Regions from separate parts of the Verrucosispora sp. WMMD573 genome, predicted to be linked through region 2. Evidence: riboswitches for the same ligand, from Rfam matches in the RefSeq annotation. Region 2 holds a riboswitch; the other holds the start of a gene.
The links. A riboswitch is a leader RNA that binds a small molecule or an ion and turns the genes downstream of it on or off. The one in region 2 is predicted to bind cobalamin.
Positions count from the first base shown of each region.

Region 1 (9,989 bases), 270 kb from region 2:
GGATTCTTCGACCCGTACAGCGGTTCGATCTCCAACTGTGCCAGCCGGCGGTCGGCGACGTGCTGGAGATATTCGCGCATGTCGGCCAGGGACAGCCCGGACACGCCCTGTTCGAGCAGGTCGGCGGCGAACTGCACCTCGCACTCGACGGCCTCGGCCAGCATGTCCCGGACCTGCTGCTCCATCTCGGCGTCGAAGAGGTCCGGCTCCTCGGCGCGTACGGTGTCGACCACGTCGAAGGCGAACGCCATGTGCATCGACTCGTCCCGGAACACCCAGTTGGTACCCGAGGCAAGGCCGTGCAGCAGGCCCCGGGACCGGAGGAAGTACACGTAGGCGAAGGCGCCGTAGAAGAACAGTCCCTCGATGCAGGCGGCGAAGCAGATCAGGTTCAGCAGGAACGACCGCCGGTCCTCGCGGGTCCTCAACTCCCGCAGCTCAAAGATGGAGTCGATCCATTTGAAGCAGAACTCGGCCTTGCGGGCGATCGACGGGATGTTCTCCACCGCCGCGAACGCCGCGAACCGTTCCCGCTCGTCCGGCACGTAGGTGTCCAGGAGGTTCAGGTAGAACTGGACGTGCACCGCCTCCTCGAACAGCTGCCGGGACAGGTAGAGCCGTCCCTCCGGCGAGTTGACGTGCTGGTAGAGGTTGAGCACGAGGTTGTTGGCGACGATGGTGTCGCCGGTGGCGAAGAACGCGACCAGTCGGGACACCAGGTGCTGCTCCGCCGGGGACAGCTTGGCCAGGTCGGCGAGGTCTGAGTGCAGGTCGACCTCCTCGACGGTCCAGGTGTTCTTGATGGCGTCCTTGAACCTGTCGAAGAACTGCGGATAGCGCATGGGCCGCAGCGTCAGGTCCATGCCGGGGTCGAGCAGCATCTGTCGCTGGCCGGTGTCGGGTTCGGAAACAGTGGTCACTGGCACGCCTCGCAGCTCTCGGGGTTTTCCAGGGAGCAGGCCAGCGCCTCGTCGTCGCTGACCGCGACGATCGGCTTGACCGTCGGGGTGACGGCGACGGTGGCCTGCTGGATCCGGGTCGCCGGACGCGACCGCAGGTAGTAGGTGGTTTTCAGCCCGGCCTTCCAGGCGTACAGGTACATCGAGGAGAGCTTGCCGATGGTCGGCGCGCTCAGGAACAGGTTCAGCGACTGCGACTGGTCGATGAACGGAGCGCGGGCGGCCGCCAGGTCGACGAGCGCCCGCTGCGGCAGCTCCCACGCGGTGCGGAACAGCTCCCGCACCTCCGCCGGCAGCTCGGCGATGCCCTGCACCGACCCCTCGGCCCGCTTGATCTGCTCCCGGATCGACGCCGTCCACAGTCCGCGTGCCTTCAACTCCCGGACCAGGTACGTGTTGATTTGGAGGAACTCGCCGGACATCGTCTCCCGCTTGAACAGGTTGGACACCTGCGGCTCGATGCACTCGTAGCACCCGGCGATCGACGCGATCGTGGCGGTCGGCGCGATCGCCACCAGCAGCGAGTTGCGCAGGCCGTGGCGGGCGATCTGCTCCCGCAGCGCGGTCCACCGCGACGCCTGCGTCACCTCCGCGCCCCACAGGTCGGGATGCAACTCACCCTTCGCGGCGCGGGTTTCGGCGTACGCCGGATGCGGGCCGAACCGCTCCGCCAGCCCGGCCGACGTCTCCAGCGCGGTCAGGAAGATCTCCTCCTGCACCCGGGTGGACAGCTCCCGCGCCGACGCCGAGTCGAACGGCAGCCGCAGCGTGAACAACGCGTCCTGCAGACCCATCAGCCCGAGCCCGACCGGACGCCAACGCGGATTCGACACCGCCGTCTGCTCGGCCGGGTAGTAGTTGATGTCGATCACCCGGTCGAGGAACACCACAGCCGTGCGTACCGTCGCGCGCAGCTTCTCCCAGTCCACGCCGTCGGCGGTGACGTGCGCGCCCAGGTTCACCGAACCCAGGTTGCACACCGCCGTCTCGGTGTCGCTGTTGACCTCCAGGATCTCCGTGCACAGGTTCGACAGGTGGATCGTGTTGCCGGGCGCACCGGTCTGGTTGGACAGCCGGTTCGCCGCGTCCTTGAACGTCATCCACCCGTTGCCGGTCTGCGCGAGCGTACGCATCATCCGGCCGTAGAGATCGCGGGCCTTGACCGTCCGGACGGCCTTCTTCTCCGCCGCCCGGTACGCCTCGTCGAACGCCTCGCCGAACAGGTCCGGCAGCTCCGGCGCGTCCGACGGGTCGATCAGCGACCAGTCGCCGTCGGCCTCGACCCGCCGCATGAACTCGTCCGGAATCCAGTTGGCCAGGTTCAGGTTGTGGGTACGCCGGGACTCCTCCCCGGTGTTGTCCCGCAGCTCCAGGAACTCCTCGATGTCCGGGTGCCACGGCTCCAGGTACACGCAGGCCGCGCCCTTGCGCCGGCCACCCTGGTTGACCGCCGCCACCCCGGCGTCGAGGGTTTTGAGGAACGGCACGATGCCGTTGGAGCGGCCGTTGGTGCCCCGGATCAACGCGCCGCGTCCCCGGACCCGTGACCAGGAGATGCCGATGCCGCCGGAGAACTTCGACAGTTTCGCCACCTGGTGGTAACGCTCGTAGATCGAGTCGAGTTCGTCGCGCGGCGAGTCCACCAGGAAACACGACGACATCTGGGTGTGCCGGGTGCCCGAGTTGAACAGCGTCGGTGAACTCGGCAGGTACGCCAGACTCGACATCAACCGGTAGAACCCGATCGCCTCACCCGGTGTCTGCGACAGCCCGCAGGCCACCCGCAACAGCCAGTACTGCGGCGTCTCCACCACCTCGCGGGTCTGCGGATGCCGCAGCAGGTACCGGTCCGCGACGGTGCGCAGCCCGAAGTACTCGAACCGCAGGTCACCGTCCGGGTCGACCGCGTCGTCCAGCTTGCGCGCGTTGCGGGCCACGAACGCGGCGGTCGCGTCCCCGATCAGCCCGAGGCCGTGCGCGTACCGGATGGACTGGCTGAAGCTGGCCACCTGCTGCCCACGGACCTCCTTGTCCACGTACGCGGCCAGCAGCCGCGCCGCCAGCTTCGAGTACTGCGGCTCCGCACCGATCAGCTCGGCGGCCGTCTGGATAGACAGCTTGTCCAACTCGGCGGTGGTGGCACCGTCGTACAGTCCGCTGATGGTCTTCGTGGCCACCCGCAGCGGATCGACCTCGTCCAGGTCGGCCACCCACCGCTCCACCGCACGGACGATCTTGTTGACGTCAACCGGCTCGGCGTCCCCGTTGCGCTTACGGACCTGCATCACCTGCCGGCGCTGCTCCGACACACCTGGGTCGGAGTCCGGCTTCTCCCGCACGACCGTCACGTCTCTCTCCTCGCGCCGTCTACCGAGGGCCTCGGACACGCGGGAGGACGCCACGGGATCCGCGCAGGCGGCACGGCCCGTCCATGGCGTCGGCCGTCCCACGCGGCCTGCGGCCGCCGCCCACGAGTGCGGGCGGCGTGCTGGCAGGTCTTCGGACTCGTGGGCGTGCTCTCGCGCTCCTACTGGCCGTCGCTTCCCAGGCCGGAACCCAGTGCTGTGTGACGGCTGTCGTTCCCACTCACCGCTGCGGGGCAGCCCCGGATTTCCACCAGGTTCCCTCTTGCCTCGACCGCCCCGGATGGGCGCCCGAACCAGCTACGAGTGACACCATATATGGGCGGCCCGCGAACGCAAGACACCAGATGGTGTGTCGGCGTGTCTCACAACGGATGTCACACGCAGCTCCGAACAACTCACCGAAGTCGCCTACCGGAACGCCACGCTGAGGAAACGGCGGCATACTACGGCGGCCCGCAGGAGCACCGCGTCCAGGCGGTGAACCGGGTGGTGAGTTCGCCCGGATCGGCGGCCGGCATGTCATCCAGCGCGGCCGTGAGCAGCGCGCCCACGTACATCGACAGCCCGATGCGATCCCGGCCGTACGCCTCACCGAGCCGTACCCGCGCCGGAGCGCACGGCCATACCGGTTCGCCGTCGCAGGTGCCGCACGTCCACTGCGGCCGGCGCGGTAGGTGTTGGTCGCAGAGGCGGCCGGGCAGGGCGTCGACAGCGCGGCCGATCCGGATCGCCTCAGCGGCCATAGCGTCGCGGTAGCGCACGGGTCGCCCGGTCATGCCGGCCACCGCGCGTTACGCCGCGCCTGATCGAGCAGGCGTCGCCGGGCCGCGTCCTGCTCGATTTCCTGCCACCGTTGCCCGGTGCCGACCGGCGGCACGGACCGCCGCCGCAGCCACCACCGAAATCTGCGCCACACGCCCACCGCCGCCACCTCCGCCAGGTCGTAAGGGGCTGACGGCGCTGCACGGGGGAACACCACCGCCACCCACAAACAGCGTGCGATGACGGCGTGTGCCCAGGTCAGAGGCTTGGTGTCCGCTACGGGTTGACGGACAGACCCAAGTCGCGGACAGCTGCGTCAACCTGTCCGGCCAGGCGTCGTGAGGCCGTTGACACCGCGATGGACCGTGCCTCCTCCAGCACCCGCTGCGCCGAGCCACTGTCCCCGGCCCGGCCGTGGGCGATGGCCAGGTGCACGAGGTGCCCGCCGTGCCAGTCGGCGCTCTCGGCCGTCTCGTCCACCCCCGTTGTGCCTGCGGTCAACAGCTCGACGGCCCGGTCGTTGGCCCGCGCGTCACGATCGCCCAAGTACCGCCACACGATGCCCTGCTGTACCGCGTAGAAGGCCGGGGTGTACCAGTATCCCCACGCGGGCAGTGGCGTCTCTGCCGCCTCGGTGGCCAGGTCGGCGGCTTGCGTGAGCATCTGCCGCACGTCGGTCGGGCACGCCCCAGCCATGGCCAGCCCACGCGCCTCCTGGCCGGCGGAGTACGCGCGCAACGCCGTGTTGGCTCGTGGATCATCCCGGGCGGCCCGGGACAGCCCGATCATCGCTGGCAGGTCGCCGCGGCCCTCCGCCCGGTGCCCCTGGAAGGACAGCACGGTCGCCGTCAGGTCGGCGTTGCTGGCCTCTGTGGACCACTGCAGACTGCGATCCAGCCACACGCGGGCGGTTCGGTCGTCACCGTTGGCGATACCGAGCCAACCGGCGAACTGCGCCCATTGCGCAGCCATGTCGACCACCGCCGGCCGCACCTGGTGGCCAGCCTCGCGCAGCAGCGACACGATCGTGTCGAGTTGGACGCGTACGGGCGGTAGGACGGCTGCGGCGCCGATGGAGTCCTCCAGCCGCCGGTATCCGGCGAGCACGTCGCCCAGGATGCGAACCCCGGCCAGATCTACACGGCCCGGATGCGCGGCGACGTAGGCAGCCCGCCGGTCGCCGTCGGGAACGTCAACGACCATGGCGGCGAGCGCACCACCGGCGGCCAGCGCGTCATCGAGGCGGACGGCGACGTCGACGGCTGGGCGGGTCTGCCCTGTCTCCAGCTGATGAATGACGCTCTTGCCATGGCTCACCGCTGCGGCCAGCTGGCGCAGCGACAGGCCACGCTCACGGCGTAGCCGGGCCAGCTCAGCTGGGAATCGCGGGTCGACGATGGTGGGTGCGCGTGGTGGCATGGTGTTGCTCCCGCGTGGAGGACCACGGCTGGCCAACCGTCCTCAATACCGGCGGGCCGCCACAGTCGACATTACTCAGCAGCGGCACGCCACGACAGCGGCCGACACGCGACCGGGCCATGCCGGCGAGGCGACACCACCCATCCGCCCCGGCAGAACGGATGATGTCGGCGGTGGAGGCCGACCGCAACAGAGTCTGCTCCTGGCCGGCCCGGCTGTCCTGTACGGCTACTTGGCGTTGAAGTAGCTGGCCTCGGGGTGGTGGACGACGATGGCGTCGGTGGCCTGCTCCGGCATCAGCTGGAACTCCTCCGACAGCTGCACCCCGATCCGTTCGGCACCGAGCAGCTCCACGATCTTCGCCCGGTCCTCCAGGTCGGGGCAGGCCGGGTAGCCGAAGGCGTACCGGCAACCCCGGTAGTCGGTGCGCAGCAGGCCGGCCAGGTCGGCCGGGTCGTCGTCGGCGACGGTACGGCCGTCGGGCAGCCGCAGCTCGGCCCGGACCCGCTTGTGCCAGTACTCGGCGAGGGCCTCGGTGAGCTGCACCGACAGCCCGTGCACCTCCAGGTAGTCGCGGTACTCGTTGCGGGCGAACAGCTTCGCCGCGTACTCGCTGACCGGCTGGCCGACGGTGACCAGCTGCAACGCGACCACGTCCAGGTCGTCGCCGCGCGGGCGGAAGAAGTCGGCCAGGCAGAGCCGGCGCTCCTGCCGCTGCCGGGGGAACGTGAATCGGGCCCGCTCGGCGTGCCCGTTCTCGTCCAGGACGACCAGGTCGTTGCCCTCCGAGTAGGCCGGGAAGTAGCCGTACACCACGGCCGCCTCCAACACCTGGTCGGCGATCAGCCGGTCCAGCCAGTAACGCAGCCTCGGCCGACCCTCGGTCTCCACAAGTTCCTCGTACGACGGGCCCTTGCCGCCGCGCGCACCGCGCAGCCCCCACTGGCCCATGAAAGTGGCCCGCTCATCCAGCAGCGCCGCGTAGTCGGCCAACGGCACCCCCTTGACCACCCGGGTGCCGTGGAACGGTGCGACCGGCACCGGAACGCCGACCGCGACGTCGGAGCGTACCGAGGTGTCGTGCAACTCCGGCAGCGACTCGGCGACGACCGCGCGCTGCCGTTCCCGGCGGGCCCGCCGGGCCGCGAGGGCCGCCTCCCGCTCGGCGTCCACCACCGGGGCACCGCCGCGCTTCGCGGCCATCACCCGGTCCATCAGGGACAGCCCCTCGAAGGCGTCGCGGGCGTAGTGCACCTGGCCGGGGAACATCGACCGCAGGTCGTCCTCGACGTACGCCCGGGTCAGCGCCGCGCCGCCGAGCAGGACCGGCCAGCGCTCCGCGACCCCGCGCGACGCCATCTCGACCAGGTTCTCCTTCATGATGACGGTGCTCTTGACCAGCAGGCCCGACATCCCGATGGCGTCGGCGCGGTGCTGCTCGGCGGCGTCGAGGATGGCGGAGATCGGCTGCTTGATGCCGATGTTCACCACCTCGTAGCCGTTGTTCGACAGGATGATGTCGACCAGGTTCTTGCCGATGTCGTGCACGTCGCCCTTGACGGTCGCGAGCACGATGCGGCCCTTGCCGCCGTCGTCGGCCTTCTCCATGTGCGGTTCGAGGTACGCCACAGCGGTCTTCATCACCTCGGCCGACTGAAGCACGAACGGCAGCTGCATCTGACCGGAGCCGAACAGCTCACCGACGACCCTCATGCCGTCCAGCAGGATGTCGTTGATGATGAGCAGCGGAGCGGTGCCGGCCGCCATCGCCGCGTCGAGGTCGGCTTCCAGGCCGTTGCGCTCGCCGTCGATGATCCGCCGCTTGAGCCGCTCGTTGAGCGGCAGGGCCGCCAACTCCTCGGCCCGGGTGGCACGCGCCGAGGCGGCGTCCACGCCCTCGAAGACCTCGATGAACCGCTGCACCGGGTCGTAGCCCTCACGCCGCCGGTCGTAGACCAGGTCGAGGGCGATCTCGCGCTGTTCGTCGGGAATCTTCGACATCGGCAGGATCTTGCTGGCGTGCACGATCGCCGAGGTGAGCCCGGCCTGCACGCACTCGTGCAGGAAGACCGAGTTGAGCACCTGCCGGGCCGCCGGGTTCAGTCCGAACGAGACGTTCGAGATGCCCAGGGTGAAGTTCACCCCGGGCCAGCGACGGGCGATCTCCCGGATCGCCTCGATGGTCTCGATGCCGTCGCGGCGGGTCTCCTCCTGACCCGTGGCGATCGGGAAGGTCAGCGCGTCGATGAGGATGTCCGAGCGGTGCATCCCCCACCGACCGGTGAGATCCTCGATCAGCCGCTCGGCCACCCGTACCTTCCACTCCGCCGTGCGGGCCTGCCCCTCCTCGTCGATGAGCAGCGCGACCACGGCGGCGCCGTGCTCGGCGACCACCGGCATCACCCGCGCGTACCGGGAGTCGGGGCCGTCGCCGTCCTCGAAGTTGACCGAGTTGACCACGCACCGGCCACCGAGCATCTCCAGGCCGGCCTCGATCACCGCCGGCTCGGTCGAGTCCAACATGATCGGCAACGTGGAGGCGGTGGCGAACCGGCCGGCCAGCTCACGCATGTCGGTGGTGCCGTCCCGGCCGACATAGTCGATGCAGAGGTCCAGCAGGTGCGAACCGTCGCGGGCCTGACCTCGGGCGATCTCCACACAGGACTGCCAGTCGGCGGCGAGCATCGCCTCCCGGAACGCCTTGGAGCCGTTGGCGTTGGTCCGCTCCCCCACCATCAGCACGCTGGCGTCCTGCGCGAACGGCACGTGGTGGTAGATCGAGGAGACACCCGGATCGGTACCCGGCTCACGGGCCACCGGCCGGGCCCCGCCCAGCCGTTCGGCGAGCACCCGGATGTGCTCCGGGGTGGTGCCGCAACAGCCTCCGACCAGGGAGACGCCGTACTCGGTGACGAAGCGTTCCATGGCGTCGGCCAGCTCCACCGGGGTCAGCGGGTAGACCGCGCCATCCGCGGAGAGCTGCGGCAGGCCCGCGTTAGGCATCACCGACAGCGGCACCCGGGCGTGCTGCGAGAGGTAGCGCAGATGCTCGCTCATCTCGGCCGGACCGGTGGCGCAGTTCAGGCCGATCAGGTCGACCCCGAGCGGCTCGATCGCGGTCAGCGCGGCACCGATCTCGCTGCCAAGCAGCATGGTGCCAGTGGTCTCCACGGTGACGTGACAGATCAGCGGGATCCTGCGACCCAACTCGGTCATCGCCCGCTGCGAGCCGATGACCGCAGCCTTGACCTGAAGCAGGTCCTGGCAGGTCTCCACGATCAGGGCGTCCGCGCCGCCCTCGATCAGCCCGGCGGCGTTCGCCTGATAGGCGTCGCGCAGCGTGGCGTAGGTGGCGTGCCCGAGGGTGGGCAGCTTCGTACCGGGACCGATGGACCCGAGCACGAACCGGGGCCGCTCAGCCGTCGAGTACGCGTCGGCGGCCTCCCGGGCGATGCGGGCACCGGCCGCCGACAGTTCGCGGATGCGGTGCTGGATGTCGTACTCGGCGAGGTTGGGCAGGTTCGCGCCGAAGGTGTTCGTCTCCACACAGTCCGCGCCCGCCGCCAGGTACGCCTCGTGCACCCCACGTACGACGTCCGGACGGGTGACGTTGAGGATCTCGTTGCACCCCTCCAGACCGTCGAAGTCGTCCAGGGTCAGGTCCGCAGCCTGCAGCATCGTGCCCATCGCCCCGTCGGTGACGAGGATCCGGTCGGTCAACGCGTCGAGCAACGAAGTACGCACGACCTCAGGTTAGTGCGGTCGGCCGGGCCCACACCCCTGCGTACCGTCCGATCCCACATTGTGTCATCGGGATCACGTTGCCCGTTTTGGTGCCCATTGCCCAGCACCGTGGACGGCCGGCCGGTGTCCGCGCACTCCCACTCCGGTGCCGACGCCCGCCCCATCCGGCGCGGCCGACGGGCCGGGCCCGGGGCTGGCACGTAGGCTGACTGACGTGAAGGACTACAGCGACACCGCCACGCACCGTGGGCGGACGACCGGGACCATCTCCCGGGCCGCCGGTGACGAGCAGGAGGTGACGGCGTGACCGAGTTCGACGGGCTGCCGGTGCTGCGGTCCCCGGTCGCCATCTGCGCCTTCGAGGGGTGGAACGACGCGGCGGACGCATCCACCGCGGCGGTCGAGCACCTGGAGCAGGTGTGGGAGGCCCGGCCCGTCACCGAGTTGGACCCGGAGGACTTCTACGACTTCCAGGTCAGCCGGCCCACGATTGCCATGTCCGACGGCGCCACCCGCCGGGTGGAATGGCCGACCACCCGGTTCACGGTCGCCAGCCCCGCCGGCACCGAGCGGGACGTGGTGCTGATCCGCGGCATCGAGCCGAGCATGCGGTGGCGGACCTTCTGCGAGCAGGTGCTGGAGATCTGCCACAGCCTGGAGGTCGAGCGGGTGGTGCTGCTCGGCGCCCTGCTGGCCGACGTGCCGTACACCCGGCCGCTGCCGATCAGTGGCAGCGCCT
Region 1 is NZ_CP114901.1:4,336,957-4,346,945, reverse strand. Features, by position in the region: gene O7601_RS19760 (ribonucleotide-diphosphate reductase subunit beta) at 1-881, opposite strand, end outside; gene O7601_RS19755 (ribonucleoside-diphosphate reductase subunit alpha) at 917-3,244, opposite strand; cobalamin riboswitch at 3,432-3,638, opposite strand; gene O7601_RS19750 (hypothetical protein) at 3,769-4,101, opposite strand; gene O7601_RS19745 (hypothetical protein) at 4,098-4,310, opposite strand; gene O7601_RS19740 (helix-turn-helix transcriptional regulator) at 4,364-5,506, opposite strand; gene metH (methionine synthase) at 5,735-9,250, opposite strand; gene O7601_RS19730 (PAC2 family protein) at 9,554-9,989, shown strand, end outside.
Region 1: linked by a shared signal. The riboswitch ahead of O7601_RS19755 (ribonucleoside-diphosphate reductase subunit alpha) and the one ahead of metE (5-methyltetrahydropteroyltriglutamate--homocysteine S-methyltransferase) in region 2 are both predicted to bind cobalamin.

Region 2 (9,989 bases):
AGTCCGGACCTACCTGCCATGCACCGGAGTAATGGTTCCACTCCGAGCCTGCGCCCGCTGTTTCCGGTTGCTGGCAACGCCCAGCGTGCGGTCTGAGCGTGAACCATGAATATAAGCTGCATGCATGATTGACTCGTGGACCTTGCGGGTGCTCCTGGAGGTCGCCAGCCGGGGTTCGTTCTCCGCCGCGGCCGAGGCACTGTCCATGACGCAACCAGCCGTCTCACGGCAGATCAGCGGCTTGGAACGGCGCGTCGGCGTGCCACTGTTCCGTCGGCTTCCGCGCGGCGTACGGCTCACCCAGGCTGGGCAGACCGCCGTCGAGCTGGCCCGCGACATCCTGGTGCGGACCGACGCCCTGGAAGCCCGGTTGCGCGCCTTCACCAGCCTGACCGGCGGGCAGCTCAACGTGTCGGCCTTTCCGAGCGCCAACGCCCGGCTCACTCCGGAAGCCATTCGTCGCTTCGCCGAGTCCCACCCGGGCGTCGCGGTGAACCTTGTCCGCCCGGACGAGGCGGGTCCGCTGGCGGCCATCCGGGACGGCCGCATCGACGTGGCCCTGCTGACCTCGTGGCAGCTGTTCGCCGACCCGGTCAGCGCCAAACACGACCTGTCCGGGTCGCGACTCACCGACGAGGCGCTGGACGGTCTCGACCTGGTGCCGCTCTGCGACGAACGGCTTCACGTCGCCCTTCCGGCCGACCACCCGTTGGCGCAACGCAATCGGGTGCCGTTGCGGAAGCTGAAGGACGAGCGGTGGATCGAGGGCGCCTACCCGGACTGCCTCGGTCCGATCCCGCCGATCGCCGAGGCGTTGGGCGGCCCCCCACAGATCGCGTTCTTCTGCGACGACTGGAACGGCAAGCAGGCACTCGTCGCCGCGCGGGCCGGTGTGATGCTCGTGCCGACGCTGACCCAGGCCGCGCTACGGCCGGACATCGTCCTGCGCCCCACCGTTCCCGTCCTACCGACCCGCCGGCTGTATGCCGCGGCGGCCACCCCACCGTTCCGGTCGCCGGCGGCGACCGCGATGATCGAGATCCTCACCGCGATCTGCCGGCAGCCCGTCGACGCGTGACGACCCAGGCGGGTGCCACCGCCAGCAACACCGCGGTGACCAGGGTCAGCACTCCGGTGCTCTGGAACAGCACGTCGTCGGAGATGCGCGCATCGCTGTGCACGGGGTAAAGGTCGTTGATGAGGGCGTACGCGTCCAGCAGCCGCAGCACGACGAACAGGGCGTGATTGAACCCGCCCTCGAAAAGGCCGACCGCCGCCACCCAGAAGGCGTAGACCAGGAACCAGAAGATCGCGCGAGCCCACCGCATCGTCGATCCGAGGCGGTATGCCAGATACGTGACGGTGAACACGACGCTGAACACGACAGCCAGGACCGTCCGCTGCGGGCTGTCGAACCGGAGCCCCCCGTACAGGTGGTGGATGAACGTCACCAGGAATACCACTGTGGTCCAGGCGATGGCGGTTCCGCGCCGGTCCGCTGAAACTCGTTGCATCAACGCTCACATCCTTCGGACGTGGCCGGAATCCGGCCTGCCGCCAGCTCGATCGGCAGAGGCGACGGGTTGCTCGTGCACGGGCAGGTCATGCCGCCGAATCGTCTTCAGGAACTCACCCGCATCGACGATCTGGTCTTCGCGGTGGCATCGAGCCGCTCGATGCCGGCCAGCGGACGCTGTCCACGGAGATGAGTCTGAGCGGGCACAGCTATGAGCACCACTGCGACTTGGTAGGGAGAGCCATAACCTCAGCGCATGGCAACGCCTCGTATCGACGCCGCTCTCGCCAGCGGATCGGGCAGCGGTGCTACACCAGGATGAGGTGCGGTCGAGGCCGAGCCGCCGCAGCGTGCCGTCGAGGAGCAACCCCGCCCGCGCTGGTCCGACTTCCCCGGCTCCGCGTCGCGCTCGATCGTGGCTGACGCGGCGCACACTGAGACGATGGAGACGACCCGGGTCATCCTCTACCGTTTCCGGCTTCCGCTGCCAAGCGGCGACATGATCGTCCACCGGGAGGGCAGGACGACGGCTATCCGCTGGAACGACGAGCCGGTCGCGGTGTTGACCGTGGTGTGGGTGGATGACGATTCCCGGCACCGCTACTTCGTCGACCGCGATCTGGCCGACCGGTTCGGCCTGCGCCCCGCCGAGCGGGACTGGTCGTTCCTGTCGGTGGATCTCGAACCGGCCACGGCCGCGCAGTGGCGGGTCGCGGCGGAGAGCTACCTGACCGCGATACAGGCGGCCGAGCGCGACCGGCACGCGGCCCGGGATCATCCGCCGTGGTTCCGACGCAAGGCCGCCGCCGAGCGGGCACGGGCCCGGCACAGCGCGGCGCTCGAAGCCGCCGACAACGCCTACGCGCCGGTACGGGAGGCCGCCTCGCGATTGGTCGACGAGGTGTACGCCCCGATCGCGGCACGGGAGAGGGCCATCGCGGCAATCATCGGCAAGCCGCTCTGGAGGTACGTGCGCAAGGGCGACATCGCTCATGTGCACGCGGCCACCTCGGGCGGGTCGACCGCCGAACAGCTCATCTCTGCGATCACTCGGCAGAAGGGGATCACCGCGTTCCGGTGGGAGCCCGATGCCGTGGCGAAGGCCGTGGAGTTGCTCGGTGAAGAAGGATTCGAGGTGTGGTGGCACCGGTTCGCCGGGAATTGGCAGTACCGGCTCCAGCAGAACGAGAAGCCGTGGCGGGCCGGGGGCACCGGCCTCGCCGGCACCGGCGGCTTCGGAATCTGAGCGCGGATTTCGGGTCAGCCCAGCCGGGTCTGCCCGCAGGGCCCGCCGTGATCGCAGTACGGCTGCCGTTGGCTCCGCCCGCACCCGCACAGAACTGCCCTGGTCTCCGCCCGCATGCCTTGCGGCGTGTCCACTCTCAACTCACCGCGCACGATCAACTGTCCGGTGGAGTCGCGCCTGATCTGCGTCGGCCGGTCCGGGGCCTCCGCACCACCGTTTGCGAATTCGTACTGCAACGCTCCGGAGGGACACCGCCGCACCACCTCGGCCAGGCGCTCGCCCTCGGCGCCGTCGGGCCGGATCCACGGGCGCTGACCCGGGTCGAAGACCGCCGGCAGGCCGCGGACGCACTCGGCGGCGTGCAGGCAACGCCGGGCCTCGAAGGTGACCGTGATCGACCGCCCCTCGTACGCCTTCGTCGTTTCGCTGCTCATACCGACCTCCGTCGCTGCCGTACCGGGCTGCTCAGTCGCTGACTCTGCGGTAGCCTTGATCGAAGACGCGGCACCCGTGCATGTCGAACATGTCTGCCGACTGTTCATCGACGCACTCAGTCAGGAGGAACTCGACCTGCTCGCCAACATCTCCGATCGCGTCCGTGCCCACCTGGAGAGTCAGCGCGACTAAGGCCGAGCGACACCGAGGAGCCGCCGCGCCTCGCCGGTGACCTGGGGGGAAGCGATCGGAGCCCAGGCCGCGAACAGCGAGCGGAAGTAGTCGCCGTACCTGGCCGCAGTGGCCGGATTCTGCTCCACGACATCCAGTTCGTTGACGATGGTGAGGTCCACGAACGGTTGTCTCTGGTCGGGTTCCAGGTGCCAGGTCTGGTTGGTGAACCGGTCGACGACCACACCGGTCTCCGCCAGCTGCCGCCAGGTCCGCCTTCGGTCGCAGGCCCCGTACAGGTAGACGAGTGCCTCGGCGTCATCACCGATGAGGTTGCGGAGTGTGGCTCGATCGGCCCGGTCGAGCAGCGTCACATCGAAGCCGTCCGTGCCGTAGGCGGCATGCGCGAGACCGGCCAGCTGCGCGTCGACCACACATCTCAGGTCGGCGAGGCGGTAGTGGACCCGGCACAGATGGGCGTAGAGAGTGCCGCCGGGGTGCGCGATGGTCTCGGCCCCGCGCTGCCGCAGCCAGCGCCGCACCTCGGAATCCACGCTCATGGCCCGACCTTACGTAAGCCGCGTCCGGCCGGCGGCCCGTCAGCGAGGGCGGTTCGTCACACAGGCGCACCGAGCAGCTCGGTCGTCCGCTCCCACAGTCGGGTGGCCAACTGGTCGTCCGTGGCCTGCCGGTGGACCGGCCCGTCCGGTCTGAGACGGTGGAAGTAACCACCGTTGACCGCCTCCGGATCAGGGATCGTGGCCAGGTGAACCAGCGGTTCGGCGCCCTCAGCGAGGGTGGACAGACCGCCCAGCAGGCGGTACCGGACCAGCGCAGCGACCAGCGGGGCCTCCCGGTTGATGTCGGTGGCGGCGATCACCCCCGGGTGGAACGCCATCGCGGTCAGCCCGCTGCCCCGGGTACGACGGGCCAACTCGCGGGTGAACAGGATGTTCTGCCGCTTCGTCATCCCGTACCGCAGCAGCTCGGACCGTTTGCCGGCACCTTCGAGATCGTCGAGATCGACGCTGCCGAACCGGTGGCCCTTGCTGGAGGTGGTGATGACGCGCGCCCGCCCGCCGGCGGTCAACCGGCCCAACAGCAGGTTGGTGAGCAGGAACGGGGCCAGGTAGTTGACCTGGAACATCACATCATGACCGTCCTCGGTACGACTCCGCCTGGTCAGCACGACGCCGGCATTGTTGGCCAGCACGTCGATCCGGGGGTATCGACTCAGGAGCGTGTCGGCGAGCCGGCGTACGTCCGACAGCCGGGTGAAGTCGGCCACCAGCGGCTCGGCGCCCACCTGGCGCGCGACGGCGGCGGTCTTCTCGGGCGACCGGCCCACCACCACCACGGACGCCCCCAGACACGCCAACCGGCGGGCGGCCTCGGCGCCGATACCCGCACTGGCCCCGGTGATCACGACGGTCTTGCCTGCCAAGATCCGGTCACCCATGGCATCCATCTCCCCGAATGGGACGATGGCCCATCGTAGAAAACCAACAGCACGAACGCCACCGTCGGCGGGCCGGGTGAAAGGTGGTGCGGCCGGGTCTGCGATATCGGCGGTCAGCAGCGCGTGCTCGGGGCATCGGCCCCAACGGCCAACTCAGCCAGAACACCTGGCGACCCGACCACGAGCCGGGCGGCGGTGTGTGGTCGGTACCGCCCGGCTCGGTGCGATCAGTTCCCGCGTACCTCGGCGGCGGCGGCGACCAGGTGCCGCAGGGACGCCTCCACCTCCGGATAGTCGCGCGTCTTGAGGCCGCAGTCCGGATTCACCCACAACCGGCGGGCCGGCACGGCCGCGACCGCCCGGCGCAGTGCCTCGATCACCTCGTCGCGCGACGGCACCCGGGGCGAATGGATGTCCCACACCCCGGGTCCGACACCCCGGCCGTAGCCGATCGCGGCCAGGTCGTCGAGGACCTCCATCTTGGACCGTGACGCCTCAATGCTGGTGACGTCGGCGTCGAGAGCGTCGATGGCGTGGATCACCTCACCGAATTCCGAGTAGCACAGGTGCGTGTGGATCTGGGTGTCGTCGGCAACGCCGCAGGTGGCCAGCCGAAACGCTCCGACGGCCCAGTCCAGGTACGCCTTCTGGTCGGCCTTGCGCAGCGGCAGCGTCTCCCGTAGCGCCGGCTCATCGACCTGGATGACCCGGATTCCGGCGGACTCCAGGTCGCGGCACTCGTCACGCAGGGCCAGCGCCACCTGGTCGGCGGTGTCCGCGAGGGGCTGATCGGTACGGACGAACGACCAGGCCAGGATGGTGACCGGGCCGGTGAGCATGCCCTTGACCGGCTTGCTGGTCAGCGACTGCGCGTAGGTGGACCACTCGACGGTCATCGGAGCCTTGCGGGACACGTCGCCGTAGATGATCGGCGGGCGTACGCAGCGGGAGCCGTAGGACTGCACCCAGCCGTGCCGCGTGGCGGCGAAGCCGTCGAGTTGCTCGCCGAAGTACTGCACCATGTCGTTGCGTTCCGGTTCCCCGTGCACGAGCACGTCCAGACTCAGCCGTTCCTGCAACCGGATGACCTGCTCCACCTCCGTGCGCATCCGGGACGCGTAGCCGGCGTCGTCGAGGCTGCCGGCCCGGTGCGCGGCACGGGCCTTGCGCAGTTCGGCGGTCTGCGGGAACGACCCGATCGTGGTCGTCGGCAACTCCGGCAGCCCCAGTCTTTCCTGCTGGCGGGTGGCCCGGTTGGGGTACTCACCACGCTGCCGGTCGGTGCGGCGCAGCGCGGCCAGTCGGCCGCGCACGTCGTCGTGGCGCCAGGCTGCCGGGGTGGGCGGCAACGGCGCGGGTAGCGCGGTGGTGCCGTCGCGCAGCGCGCGGCCGAGCACGACGATCTCGTCGACCTTCTGTCGGGCGAACGCCAACCGCTCGGACAGCCGGGGGTCGAGGTGCGTCTCGGCGGACACGTCGACCGGCACGTGCAGCAGCGAACAGGACGAGGAGACGGCGACGTGATCGGCGAGCCCGGCGACCGTCGCGCCGGCCGTCACGGCGGCCCGCAGGTCGGTACGCCAGATGTTACGGCCGTCGACCAGGCCGGCGACGATGGTCCTGCCGCCCAGCGGGCCGGCGGCGGCGAGCCGGTGCAGGTTGCCCGGTCCGGCGACCAGATCCACGCCGACGGCTTCGACCGGAGTGTCCAGCAGCGCCGGAAGCGCATCGCCGAGATCACCGAAGTAGGTCGCCACGAAGATCCGTGGTCGGTGTGCGAGTTCACCGAGTCGGGTGTAGGCGCGACGGAGGGCATCGATCTCCGCGGAGCTACGGTCGACGACGTAGGCAGGCTCGTCCAGTTGCACCCAGTCGACACCCGCGTCCGCCAGAGCGGCGAGAATCCGGGCGTACGTCTGGACCAGGTCGTCGAGGCGGGCGAACGGATCGTTTCCCTTCGCCAGCAGCAGGAAGGTGGCTGGTCCGACGAACACCGGCCGGGTGGTGATGCCCAGGTCGCGTGCCTCGGCGTACTCGTCCAGCGCCTTCGCCGGGTCGGCGGCGAAGACGGTGTCCGGGGCGATCTCCGGCACCAGGTAGTGGTAGTTGGTGTCGAACCACTTCGTCAGCTCCAGCGCCGGCTCGGCGTCGACGCCGCGGGCCATGGCGAAGTAGGTGTCCAGCGCGGACAGGCCGAGCCGGCTGAACCGGGTCGGAACCGCGCCGACAGCGACCGCCGTGTCGAGCATCTGGTCGTAGTAGGAGAAGGTGTTCGACGGGATCGCGTCGAGACGGGCATCGCGGAGCGTCCGCCACGCCTGCACCCGCAGGCCGGCGGCGATGTTCGCCAGCGCCTCGGCGTCGATGCTGCCGGCCCAGTACGCCTCGACAGCCTTCTTGAGTTCACGATTGGCGCCGATGCGTGGATAGCCGAGCACGGTGCTCTGCCCGAATGCGGTACTCACCAGGGGTTCCTTCCCTCGAAGTGCCCGGCGGACACGGGAGGGTGGAAGACGGGTACGCCTCAGGTACCGGCTTCCGCCCTGGCCCTCCCGCGAGGCCGCCGGCGGCGCACACCGGCGGCGTGCGCAGCACTGGCAGGTCTTCGGACTCGCGGGCATGACACCAGGTCGCCTACTGGCCGTCGCTTCCCAGACCTCACGGTCCAGTGCTTTGTTGACGGCGGTCGTTCCCACTCACCGCTGCGGGGCAGTCCCGGATTCACACCGGGTTCCCTCTTACGACGCCCCGCCCACCCGGGCGGGACGTACCAGCACCGCCAGCCATCGTACGGGCCACGCCGCCGGGTGGGTCCGGAGTGCCCGGCCTGCGGGACGACGAGCAGGCCGAGCACCGGTGACCGCGTCCGGCGGCTGCGAGCCGTCGGAGGCGGCGTGCCGTCAGCGGCCGTACGTCTCCAACAGCCGCAACCAGACCTCGCTGACCGTCGGGTACGCCGGCACCGCGTGCCACAGTCGGTCCAGCGGAACCTCGCCGACGATGGCGATCGTCGCGGCGTGGATCAGTTCCGCGACGTCCGGACCGGCGAGGGTGCAGCCGACGATCACCTTCCGGTCCTCGTCGACGACCATCCGGGCGTGCCCCTGATAGCCATCAGCGTGCAGCGCGGCACCGGCGACGGCCCCCAGGTCGTAGTCCACGACCCGGATCCGCAGCCCGGCGGCCTCGGCCACAGCCGCGGTCAAGCCCACCGACGCGATCTCCGGGTCGGTGAACACCACCTGCGGCACCGCCCGCTCATCGGCCGTCGCGGTGTGCCGGCCCCACCGGCCGTCCTCGACCTTCAGACCCTTCGCCCGGGCCACGATCACGTCGCCCACCGCGCGCGCCTGGTACTTGCCCTGATGGGTCAGCAGCACCCGCCGGTTCACATCACCCGCCGCATACAGCCACTCGCCGCCGCCGACCACGCGCAAGGTGTCGTCGACCGTGAGCCAGGCACCCGGCGCCAGTCCCACCCGGTCGAGGCCGATGTCCTGGGTGTTCGGCGTACGACCGACCGCCACCAGCACCTCGTCTGCCTCGATCCGCTCGCCGTCGACAGTTGCGACGTGGACGACTCCGCGATCGTCGCGGTCGACGGAAACGGCCTCCGCGCCGAGGCGTACGGACACACCGGCCTCGCGCAACGACTCGGTGACCAGTTCACCGGCGAACGGCTCCGCCGACGGCAACAGGCCGTCGCGGGCCAGCACCGTCACCACAGACCCCAGGGCGGCGTACGCGGTCGCCATCTCGGCTGCCACGACGCCACCACCGATGATGGCGAGCCGACGGGGAACCGACCCGGCCGAGGCGGCCTCGCGGCTGGACCACGGCGCCGCCTCGCGCAGACCCGGAATATCCGGCAACAGGGCGCTGCTGCCGGTCGCCACGACCACGGCGTGCCGCGCGATCAGCGTCGTCGTTACACCGTCGACGCCGGTCACCTCGACAACGCGGGCGGAACTGATCCGCCCCTGACCACGGTGTAGCGCGACACCGGCCGACGCCAGCCAGGAAACCTGACCGTCGTCCCGCCAATGCGACGCGAAGACGTCGCGCCGGCCGAGCACTGCGGCCGCGTCCAGGTCTCCCGTCACCGCCTCCCGCGCACCCGGCAGTTGGCGAGCCGCCCGCAACGCGGACGCGCTGCGCAGCAACGCCTTGGTCGGCATGCAGGCCCAGTAGGAGCACTCGCCGCCGACCAACTCCCGCTCGACAATGGCGGCGGTCAGCCCGCCCCGCACGATCCGGTCGGCAACGTTCTCCCCGACCGGACCGGCACCGATCACCACGACGTCGTACTCGAGTGTGGTCATCTCAGCTGTCCTTCGCGGTACGGCCGAGGCGGATGGCCGCGATGAGGAAGAAGATGGCGCCGGGAATGGCGTAGCCAGCCGCATTGATCAATGACGGGTCATCCGCGGCGGCTGCGACGATGAAGGACCCACCAGCCAGAACCGAGATGCCGCCGCTGATGATCATCGGCCACTGGCCGCCCATCCGCCGACGGGTGACACCAACGACCAACTGGACCAGACCGGCGACGATCGCCCAGGCACCCCAGACCCGCAGGACAGCGGGAACACCGGACGCGCCTGCGACGCCCACTCCGACCGCCGCGATGAGGCTCACCGCGATGTTCACGTACAGCAGGGTCGGCGAGCCGGTGGCCCTTGACGAACGAAGATCGTAGATGGCCGCGCCCACGTCGAACAGCGGGTAGAGCACGAACAGCGCCACCGCGAGCGGACCGATCTCCTGGGCGGCGGCGATCGTCACGCCCGCCCACACGATGGCGAACGCGAAACGGATGAAGTACAGCCGCCGCAGCGCGGAGGCAGCCTCGGAGAGTCCGGGCGAAGCAGCGATTGTGGTCACGGGTGACCCTTTCAATGGAGAGGCGGGAGAACGAACGTTCTGTCTCTAAAGCATGCCAGGACTGCCCCGGGTCGTCAAGACCGAACGTTCTGTTCGCTAAAGTGGTGGGTATGACGCGCGGCAAACCCGACACTCGGCCCTCTGAGGCGCGCCTCCGGCTGCTCGCCACGGCGACCAGGATCTTCTACTCGGAGGGCATCCACTCCGTCGGCGTGGATCGGATCATCGCCGAGGCGAAGGTGACCCGGGCGACCTTCTACCGGCACTTCCCGAGCAAG
Region 2 is NZ_CP114901.1:4,069,312-4,079,300, reverse strand. Features, by position in the region: gene O7601_RS18505 (LysR family transcriptional regulator) at 125-1,078, shown strand; gene O7601_RS18500 (hypothetical protein) at 1,044-1,514, opposite strand; gene O7601_RS18495 (hypothetical protein) at 1,959-2,762, shown strand; gene O7601_RS18490 ((4Fe-4S)-binding protein) at 2,777-3,196, opposite strand; gene O7601_RS18485 (DUF6817 domain-containing protein) at 3,386-3,928, opposite strand; gene O7601_RS18480 (SDR family NAD(P)-dependent oxidoreductase) at 3,985-4,827, opposite strand; gene metE (5-methyltetrahydropteroyltriglutamate--homocysteine S-methyltransferase) at 5,055-7,292, opposite strand; cobalamin riboswitch at 7,406-7,617, opposite strand; gene O7601_RS18470 (NAD(P)/FAD-dependent oxidoreductase) at 7,728-9,149, opposite strand; gene O7601_RS18465 (hypothetical protein) at 9,151-9,711, opposite strand; gene O7601_RS18460 (TetR/AcrR family transcriptional regulator) at 9,822-9,989, shown strand, end outside.